Regions from separate parts of the Calidifontibacter indicus genome, predicted to be linked through region 1. Evidence: riboswitches for the same ligand, from Rfam matches in the RefSeq annotation. Region 1 holds a riboswitch; the other holds the start of a gene.
The links. Region 1 has a riboswitch for S-adenosylmethionine ahead of metX (homoserine O-acetyltransferase MetX). Riboswitches for the same ligand answer to the same signal wherever they lie in the genome.
Positions count from the first base shown of each region.

Region 2: it holds a riboswitch for S-adenosylmethionine, as region 1 does, so the genes downstream of both, DFJ65_RS14190 (LLM class flavin-dependent oxidoreductase) here and metX (homoserine O-acetyltransferase MetX) in region 1, are expected to answer to the same signal.

Region 1 covers NZ_QTUA01000001.1:2,682,925-2,687,131, reverse strand. The annotation lists gene DFJ65_RS12805 (EcsC family protein) at 9-686, shown strand; gene DFJ65_RS12800 (DUF4192 domain-containing protein) at 784-1,785, shown strand; gene DFJ65_RS18360 (acyl-CoA thioesterase domain-containing protein) at 1,707-1,997, opposite strand; SAM riboswitch class IV at 2,134-2,249, shown strand; gene metX (homoserine O-acetyltransferase MetX) at 2,278-3,438, shown strand; gene DFJ65_RS12785 (universal stress protein) at 3,503-3,880, shown strand; gene DFJ65_RS12780 (RNA polymerase sigma factor) at 4,153-4,207, shown strand, end outside.
Region 2 covers NZ_QTUA01000001.1:2,991,492-2,995,698, reverse strand. The annotation lists gene DFJ65_RS14200 (amino acid ABC transporter permease) at 1-768, opposite strand, end outside; SAM riboswitch class IV at 841-958, opposite strand; gene DFJ65_RS14195 (RrF2 family transcriptional regulator) at 980-1,579, shown strand; SAM riboswitch class IV at 1,652-1,762, shown strand; gene DFJ65_RS14190 (LLM class flavin-dependent oxidoreductase) at 1,837-3,012, shown strand; gene DFJ65_RS14185 (NtaA/DmoA family FMN-dependent monooxygenase) at 3,024-4,207, shown strand, end outside.

The DNA.
Region 1 (4,207 bases):
TGTGCCGCATGTTCGGAATCGGTCGTGACAAGAAGGACAAGAACCTCCCGGTGAAACTCGACAGCGGCCCACTCGGCTCGACCGCCCTCGGTCTCGCCGAGCGGATCATGCAGGTCGGCATCGACGGCAAGGGCAGCTTCCACTCCGCGGAACAGATCGCGGCGAAAGCGCTGCAGGAGAGCAAGGGAGACCGCGAGAAGGCGGTCAAGGAGATCATCTCCGACACCCGTCGCCTCGCCGCTGCAAACGGGTTCGTCACCGGGCTCGGCGGGTTCGTCACTATGGCCGTGGCGCTGCCGGCCAATGTCGCAGGGTTCTATCTGATCTCCACCCGGATGGTCGCCGCGGTCGCCAAGGTGCGCGGCTACGACCTGCGTGACCCCGCCCTGCGCTCGGCGATCCTGCTCACCCTCGTCGGCGCCGACGCCGACGACATCCTCAACAAGGCCGGCGTCGTGTCCACCGGACGGTTGGCCAACCTCGCCACCCAGCAACTCCCGCCGCCGGTGATGATGGTCGTCAACAAGGCCGTCGGATTCCGGCTCATCGGCCAGGTCGGCGAGAAGGCGACCACCCGGCTCGGCAAGGCGATCCCGTTCGCCGGCGGTTTCGTCGGTGCCGGCATCGACAGCTGGATGCTGCACAAGGTGGCCGACAACGCGCGCAACCAGTTCCCGGCGCGGTGAGCCGGTAGCCGTCCACACCCTGCTCCTTCGGCCGGTTCGATCCACAGCCGGGATGAAGCCGTCCCCGCACGGGGTGCGCATGCGCTGAGGTCGGCCCATGAGACCGACTCGATCGCTGCGCGGCCAGGGCGAACTGCTGGCGCATGTGCCCTATCAACTGGGCATCACCCCGACCGACAGTGTGGTGGTCGTCGGCTTCGACGAAGCGCACACGATCGTCGTCACGCTGCGGCTCGACCCGCCGGGCAGCGACCAGAAGTCGGCGGTCGCGGCACTGTTCGCGCAGGGCCGTCTCAGCCGGCTCGCGCACGCGACGCTGATCGTCACCGGACCGGACGAGCAGGTGCTCACCGGCGCCCTCGTGGTGCGAGATGCTCTGGAGGTCAACGGAATTGCCGTGGGTCACGTGCACTCCGTCGACTATCGCGAGCGCACCTGGCAGACCGAACGCTGCGACTGTGGCCAATGCCCCCAGGGCGCGGAGCGGTTACCCGAGGCACACGGCATCGGCGCGGTGCTGGACGCGGCCGTGCGCGGCATCGACCCGTCGGTGACCCGCGCACAGCTGGAACAGGGGTGTCGACCGACGCCTGCGGAGGAGGAGATCGCGCTGCTCGTCGGTCGCCACCGAACGACGCCGCTCGAGGCGGCCGTCCGCGAATGTGCGCTGGCCGAACTGGTCGACCCGGGTGCCGCGCTGCCGACCGATCCGCTGACGCTGGCGGCCGCGACGCAGGCCGTCCAGCAGGTCGGCGTGCGCGACGGCCTCCTGCACTGGGTGCGTCCCGACACCTTCCCGCCGCCCACCGGCCGTGACCGGCTGCTGGGTCGCGACGGCCCACCGTCGCCGCCGGCTCACGTGCGCCCCGCGATCGTGGCCCGGCTCGTCCGCTGGGCCTGCCGGGTGCCCGACCAGGACGCGGTGCCGATCTGGGCGTGCGTCGCGGCGCTCGAATGGGCTCGCGGTGGCGGCCCGCTGGCCACCATCGCGCTCGAAGCGGCGTTGGACGCCGACCCGGACTACCCGCTGGCGAACCTGGTGTACGAATGCCTCATGTTCGGGGTGCTGCCGACACCGTGCGACCCGCCCGCGGCGTGAGCTCGGCGTGAGCGCGGGCGTGAGGGCAGACGAGCACTCACCTCCGGGGCCGGACTCAGCCGGACCGGGATCGGGCCGGGGATGTCGAGGCGCACGCCGGCCAGCCGGGTGCCGGGCATCGGTTCGTGTTGCTCCATCGCACGTGACAGCAGGGCGGCCGGCGGTCCGGCGTGCTGCGACTGCGCACTCCACGGACCCGCCGTTGCCGGCAGCGACTCGAAGGTGGACTCGTCGATCTGGCGTTAGAAGGAAGCCACGGGCCGATGGTAACCAGCGGTCGGCGACCGCCCTCGTCCGTATGGGGAACAGCCGGTTCTCGTGCCGGGGCGGCTGCGGTATCGTCCAAACGGTCAAGAGTCCCAGCGACAAGCCCCGGCTTGCTGGGCGGCAACCCTCCACCGCGTGGGGTGCCCCGGGTGAGGACAAGGTCGCCGACCCCATCGGTCGTGCGGCAAGCGCGGGGCCTGCTCGGCCCCCTGATCGGGAGAGGCGATGAGCAGCATCCAGACCACCGGCACCCCCACCGGCACACCCACGGTCGACGACGACCCGTTCGCCAACGCGGCGCTACGCCGGTTCGACGCCGGTCGCATCGCGCTTGAGTCGGGCCGGGCGATCGACGATGTGGTCGTCGGCTATCAGACCTGGGGCACCCTCAACCGGGACGCGAGCAACGCGATCCTCGTCGAACACGCGCTCACCGGCGACGCCCACGTGGTGGGGGAGAAGGGCGCCGGACAACCGACCGCAGGGTGGTGGCCGGGGGTGATCGGTCCCGGCCGACCGCTCGACACCGACCGCTACTTCGTCGTCGCCGCCAACGTGCTCGGCGGGTGTCGTGGCACCACGGGACCGTCGTCGACCGCTCCCGACGGTCGGCCGTGGGGCTCCCGATTCCCGCAGGTCAGCATCCGCGACCAGGTGCGACTGGAGGCGGCGCTCGCCGATCACCTCGGGGTGCCGAGTTGGCGGCTCGTGCTGGGCGGGTCGATGGGTGGGATGCGCGCCCTCGAGTGGCTCGGCAGCTACCCCGACCGGTGCGAGGCGGTGCTCGCCATCGCCACCACCGCCTGCGCGACCGCCGACCAGATCGCCTGGGGCCAGGCCCAGGTGCTGGCCATCACGTCAGACCCGGATTGGGCCGGCGGCGACTACCACCCCGGCGAGGGGCCGCGCGCGGGCCTCGGGATCGCGCGCCGGATCGCGCACACGACGTACCGCTCGGCGCAGGAACTCCAGGACCGTTTCGGCGTCGACGCGCAGGCGAGCGAGAACCCGCTCGACGGCGGCCGGTTCGCCGTCGAGAGCTACCTCGACCACCAGGCCGGCAAACTGGTCAACCGCTTCGACGCGGCCAGTTACGTGCATCTCACCCGCGCGATGGCCACCCACGACATCGGTCGCGGACGCGGGGGAGCAGCCGCGGTCATCGCCCGCTACCCGGGCCGACTGCACGTCGCGGCCGTCGACTCCGACCGGCTGTTCCCGCCGCACCTGTCCCACGACATGGCGGCGGCGGCCGGCGAACGGGTGCAACTGATCCGATCGGCCAGCGGCCACGACGGCTTCCTCATCGAGACCGACCAGATCGAAGCCATTGTCCGATCGGCGTTGGTCGAGGTCGAGCACCGCCGGGTGCTGCAGGTCGGGTAGCGTCACCGATGGTGCCGATCTTGCCGATGTCGCCGGACGTCGGCCCGGAGTTTCTGGAGGTCTGATGACGATCGTGGTGGCGCTGTTGGCGAGCCCGGAAGGCGAGGCCGCCTTCGCAGAAGCCGTGCGGGTCGGCGCCGTCGAGAACGTGCCGGTCACGGTCGTGCCGCTCGATGAGTCCGCCGCCGCACGCGCACAGGAACTCGTCGGTGCTCTGGCCCCTGATGCCGCCACGCCGAGCGTCGACGAACCGTTGCGCGGCACAGACTTGGTCGAGGCCTTCCTCGAGCGGGCCGAGCAACTGTCGGCGAGCCTGATCGTGATCGGCCTGCGCAAACGGTCGACCGTCGGCAAACTGATCCTCGGATCGAACGCCCAGCGAATCCTGCTCGATGCCCCAGTGCCCGTGCTCACGGTGAAACCTGCCGACGACCGGCGGTGATCCGCCGATCTCCTTGGGATGCAAGGAAATCGAGCGCGCCGATCGGCTGATGCACGGCGCCGCCGCGGGGTCGGAGAATGCCGCCGATTCGGTTCCGGTCGTGGCGTAGTTTTATAATGGTGATTAAGTACGCGCCGCCTTCGGGCACGAACCGAAGAGTGACCGCGAATTGCTTGCAATCCCTACTGGTGAGCCGCCCCTGGCGGTGTGTCGTGCTGCCCAGGCAGCACGATGCGCACCCCGCTCCGATTGGAAGGTAGTCCGTGACTTCCGTGTCGAAATCCGCTGAGGCGAAAGCGCTTCCGGCTGAGTTCTCCCACCCCGCCC
Region 2 (4,207 bases), 310 kb from region 1:
CAGCAAGTTGCCCGACGCGGGGATGATCGCCGGCATCGCCTGCGGCAGCACGACCCGCCGGAAGGTGCGCCAACGGGAGAGTCCGAGTGACTGGGCAGCCTCGGTCTGTCCCTTGTCGACAGACAACAGACCGCCGCGCACGATCTCGGCGGCGAAGGCGCCGACGTCGATGGTGAGGGCCACGTATGCCGCGACGATCGCCGAGAACAGGTGTGCGGTCTGCACCGAGGCGAATTCCGGTCCGAACGGGATGCCGATCGACAGCCGCGGATAAAGCGAGGCGATCTCGAACCAGAACAACAGTTGCACCAGGGGCGGCACCGAGCGCACCAGCCAGACGAATCCGAAGCTCGCCGAGCTCAACACCGGGTTGTCGGACAACCGCAGGATGGCGACGGCGATGCCGAGCACGTATCCGCTGACCATCACCGCGGCGGTGAGCCAGATGGTGAGCACGAGCCCGTCGAGGATGGCCTTGCTGAAGAGGTGTTCGCCGACGATGTGCCATTGGAAGCGTGGGTTGGTGAACAGGGTGTTCACCAGCATCGCCAACAGCACCGCGGCGACACCGGCCGACGCCCAGCGCAGCGGACGGCGGCGCCCGAGCAGCGGGGCGCCGGCGAGATCGGCGGTCAGATCGGCGACGAGACCAGCGGCAAGTTCGCTTGCGGGAGCGGGGGATTGATCACCCTTGCTGACGTCGGGAGCGGGGCGGATCGCCGGCCCGCTCCGTGTCGCCGACCCTTGGTCGACGGTGAGTTGGGACATGGGTATTCCTCACGTTGATCGGGCGGGCGTCGTCAGCCCACGGCCGGCGCCTGCCGGGTGGGGTCTGTCGAGCCGTCGCGCTTATGGATCGCGCGGTTTCGCGACCCATCGGGTGGTCACCTGGAGCACCCCACCGCGGGAGGAGGGTTGCTGGGCAGCAAGCCAGGGCTTGTCACTGCCGCTCATCACCTGAGAGCTGGAACATAACCAGATGTTCTGGATTCCACAAGTTAACAGCATGCTCTATCTAAATGGTGGGATTTATTTCGCGTCGGCACCGTTTATCGTGGGCACCTCGGGCAACCATGCAGTGGGGGCGACACCGGGCGAGTGGCGGGACAACAGGAGGACATCCGTGCAGATCACGGCGCGCAGCGACTATGCGGTGCGGGCGGCGCTCGAGCTGGCGATCGCCTACCCGGAGCGGTTGACGATCGACCGCATCGTCAGCGAGCAGGATCTGCCCCGAAAGTTCGTCGAGGCCATCCTGAGTCAACTGCGACGCAGCGGCATCGTGGTGACCCAGCGTGGGTGTGCCGGCGGTTACGGGCTCGCACGATCGCCGAAGGAGATCACGATCGGCGACATCATCCGCAGTGTCGACGGCCCCCTCGCCGAGATCCACGGGGTGCGGCCGCACGAACTGAGTTACGAGGGCGTCGCCGAGCATGTTCCGGCGCTCTGGGTGGCGCTGCGGTCGAGCATGCGCGCAGTGCTCGACGTGGTCACTCTGCAGCAGTTGCTCGGCGGGAAGTTCCCTGCGTCGGTGCGGCGTCTCGGCGACGCCGATGACGCCTGGTTGCCTCGCTGACCCACCACTTCAATCCCTACTTTTGAGATAGGCATTAGACAAGACGGCGGTTCGTCGTCTAGCTTCGGCATCGGTCACGAGTGACAGCGTCAAGCCCTGGCTGGCTGTCCGGCAACCCTCCCTCGCGGCGGGGTGCTCCAGGTGATGACCCGGCGACGCCACCCGGCGTCGCAAGCGCGAATACCCTTTGCCGGCAAGGCTTTACGCCCTGAAGGCATCTCTTTCGCGACCTCGCATCTGACGAAAAGGTGATGCCGATGTCGGCCGAACAGTCAATTCATCTCGCCGTGGCGCTCGATGGCGCCGGATGGCACCCGGGCGCCTGGCGCTCCACACCCACACTCGCCGGTGGGCTCTTCGACCCTGGTTACTGGACCGACCTCGCCCAGGAGGCCGAGCGCGGGATGCTCGATCTGGTGACCTTCGAGGATCGCTTCGCACCCACCGACCCGGCGGACGGCGACCGCGACGATGTCGTCGTCGGCGCCCTCGATGCTGCGCTGGTCGCGTCCCGGGTTGCCACCCGCACCGAGCGCATCGGCCTGGTGCCGACGGTGCTCGCTCAGCACACCGAACCGTTCCACGTCTCGACCTCGATCGCCACGCTCGACTTCGTGAGCAACGGCCGGGCCGGCGTGCGACTGCGCGGCAGCTGGGACCCGCGGGAGTACGAGAACGTCGGCCGGCGTCCGGCACCGTCCGCCGAGCGACCCACGGGCGAACAGGTGCGCAGCCTGTTCGGTGAGGTCGCCGACCACATCGAGGTCTCGCGCCGGCTCTGGGACAGCTGGGAGGACGACGCCGAGATCCGGGATGTGGAGACCGGGCGCTTCATCGATCGGGATCGACTGCACTACATCGATTTCGAAGGTCCGGAGTACTCCGTGCGCGGCCCCTCGATCACTCCGCGGCCACCGCAGGGTCAACCGCCCGTGGTGGTGCTCGCGCACCAGGACGACGGCTACCGGCTGGCCGCACGCAGCGCCGACGTCGCTCTGGTGACACCGTCGGACGCGGCCGACGCCCGGCGCATCGCCGGGGTGGTGCGCGGGGAGGCAACGGCGGCCGGGCGCGCCGAACGCGAGGTGCGCGTGCTCGCCGACCTGGTCGTGGTGCTCGATGCGTCGACCTCGGCCGCCGAGGATCGCCTCGGCCGTCTCAACCGACTCGCGGGACGCGAATTCACCAGTGACGCAACTGTTTTCGTCGGCACTGCGGACAACCTCGCGGAGTTGATCCTCGACTGGACCGAGCACGGTGTCGATGGCTTCCGGCTGCGCCCGGCGGTGCACGGACACGACCTGCAGCAGGTCACCCGCACGCTCGTGCCCGCACTGCAGGACGCCGGCGCCTTTCGTCGTGACTACCGATCGACCACCCTGCGCGGCCACCTCGGACTCGACCGGCCGACCAGCCGCTACGCCGCGGCCTGAAAGGACAGGCAATGACCAAGCAACGCAAGCAGATCCGGCTCGGTGCGCACTTCCCGGGTGTCAACAACACCACCGTGTGGAGCGATCCGGAGGCGGGTAGTCAGATCTCGTTCGAGTCGTTCCGGAGGTTCGCACAGACCGCCGAACGCGGCAGGTTCGACTTCCTGTTTCTCGCCGAGGGGCTGCGTCTGCGCGAGCACCAGGGCAGGATTCACGACCTCGACGTCGTCGGCCGGCCCGACACCTTCACGGTGCTGGCGGCGCTCGCCGGGGTGACCGAACACATCGGACTCGCCGGCACGATCAACTCCACCTTCAACGAGCCCTACGACCTCGCCCGCAAGTTCGCCACCCTCGACCACCTGTCGGCCGGCAGGGCGGCATGGAATGTCGTCACGTCGTCGGATGCGTTCACCGGGGAGAACTTCCGGCGCGGGGGATACCTCGATCCGTCCGATCGCTACACCCGCGCGGCGGCGACCGTGGGCGCCGCGCGGCGGTTGTGGGACTCCTGGCTCGACGGTGACCTCATCGCCGACGCGCAGGAGGGAAGGTTCGTCGCCGACCCGCATGCGGGGGCGTATGCCTACCACGACAGGTTCTTCGACATCCGCGGGCGCTTCAACGTGCCGCGGTCGCCGCAGGGGCGACCGGTGATTCTGCAAGCAGGGGACTCGCCGGAGGGCCGTGACTTCGCGGCCGCCAACGCCGACGCCATCTTCACGAGGCACTCGACGCTCGAGGCGGGGCAGGAGTTCTACCGCGACGTGAAGCGGCGCCTGGGCCAATTCGGCCGGACCCCGGAGGAATTGCTGATCCTGCCCGGTGTCACCTTCGTCGTCGGTGACACCGACGAGGAAGCGCAGGAACAGGCACGCGTGATCCGGCGGCAGCAGGTCAGCGGTCGCACCGCGATCAACTTCCTGGAGCAGGTATGGAACCGCGACCTGTCCGCGTACGACCCCGACGGCCCGTTGCCCGACGTCGACCCGGTCGTCGGAACCGAACTGCTCACGCAGGGGCGGGCCAGCGTGCGCCGGGACGACGCGCTGCAGGTCGCGCGCCGCTGGCGCGAGCGGGCCGAGGCCGACAACCTGTCGATCAGGGAACTCGTCATCGAGACCACCGGACGACAGAGCTTCATCGGTTCGCCCCTGACCGTCGCATCGCAGCTCAACTACTTCGTGCAGAACGA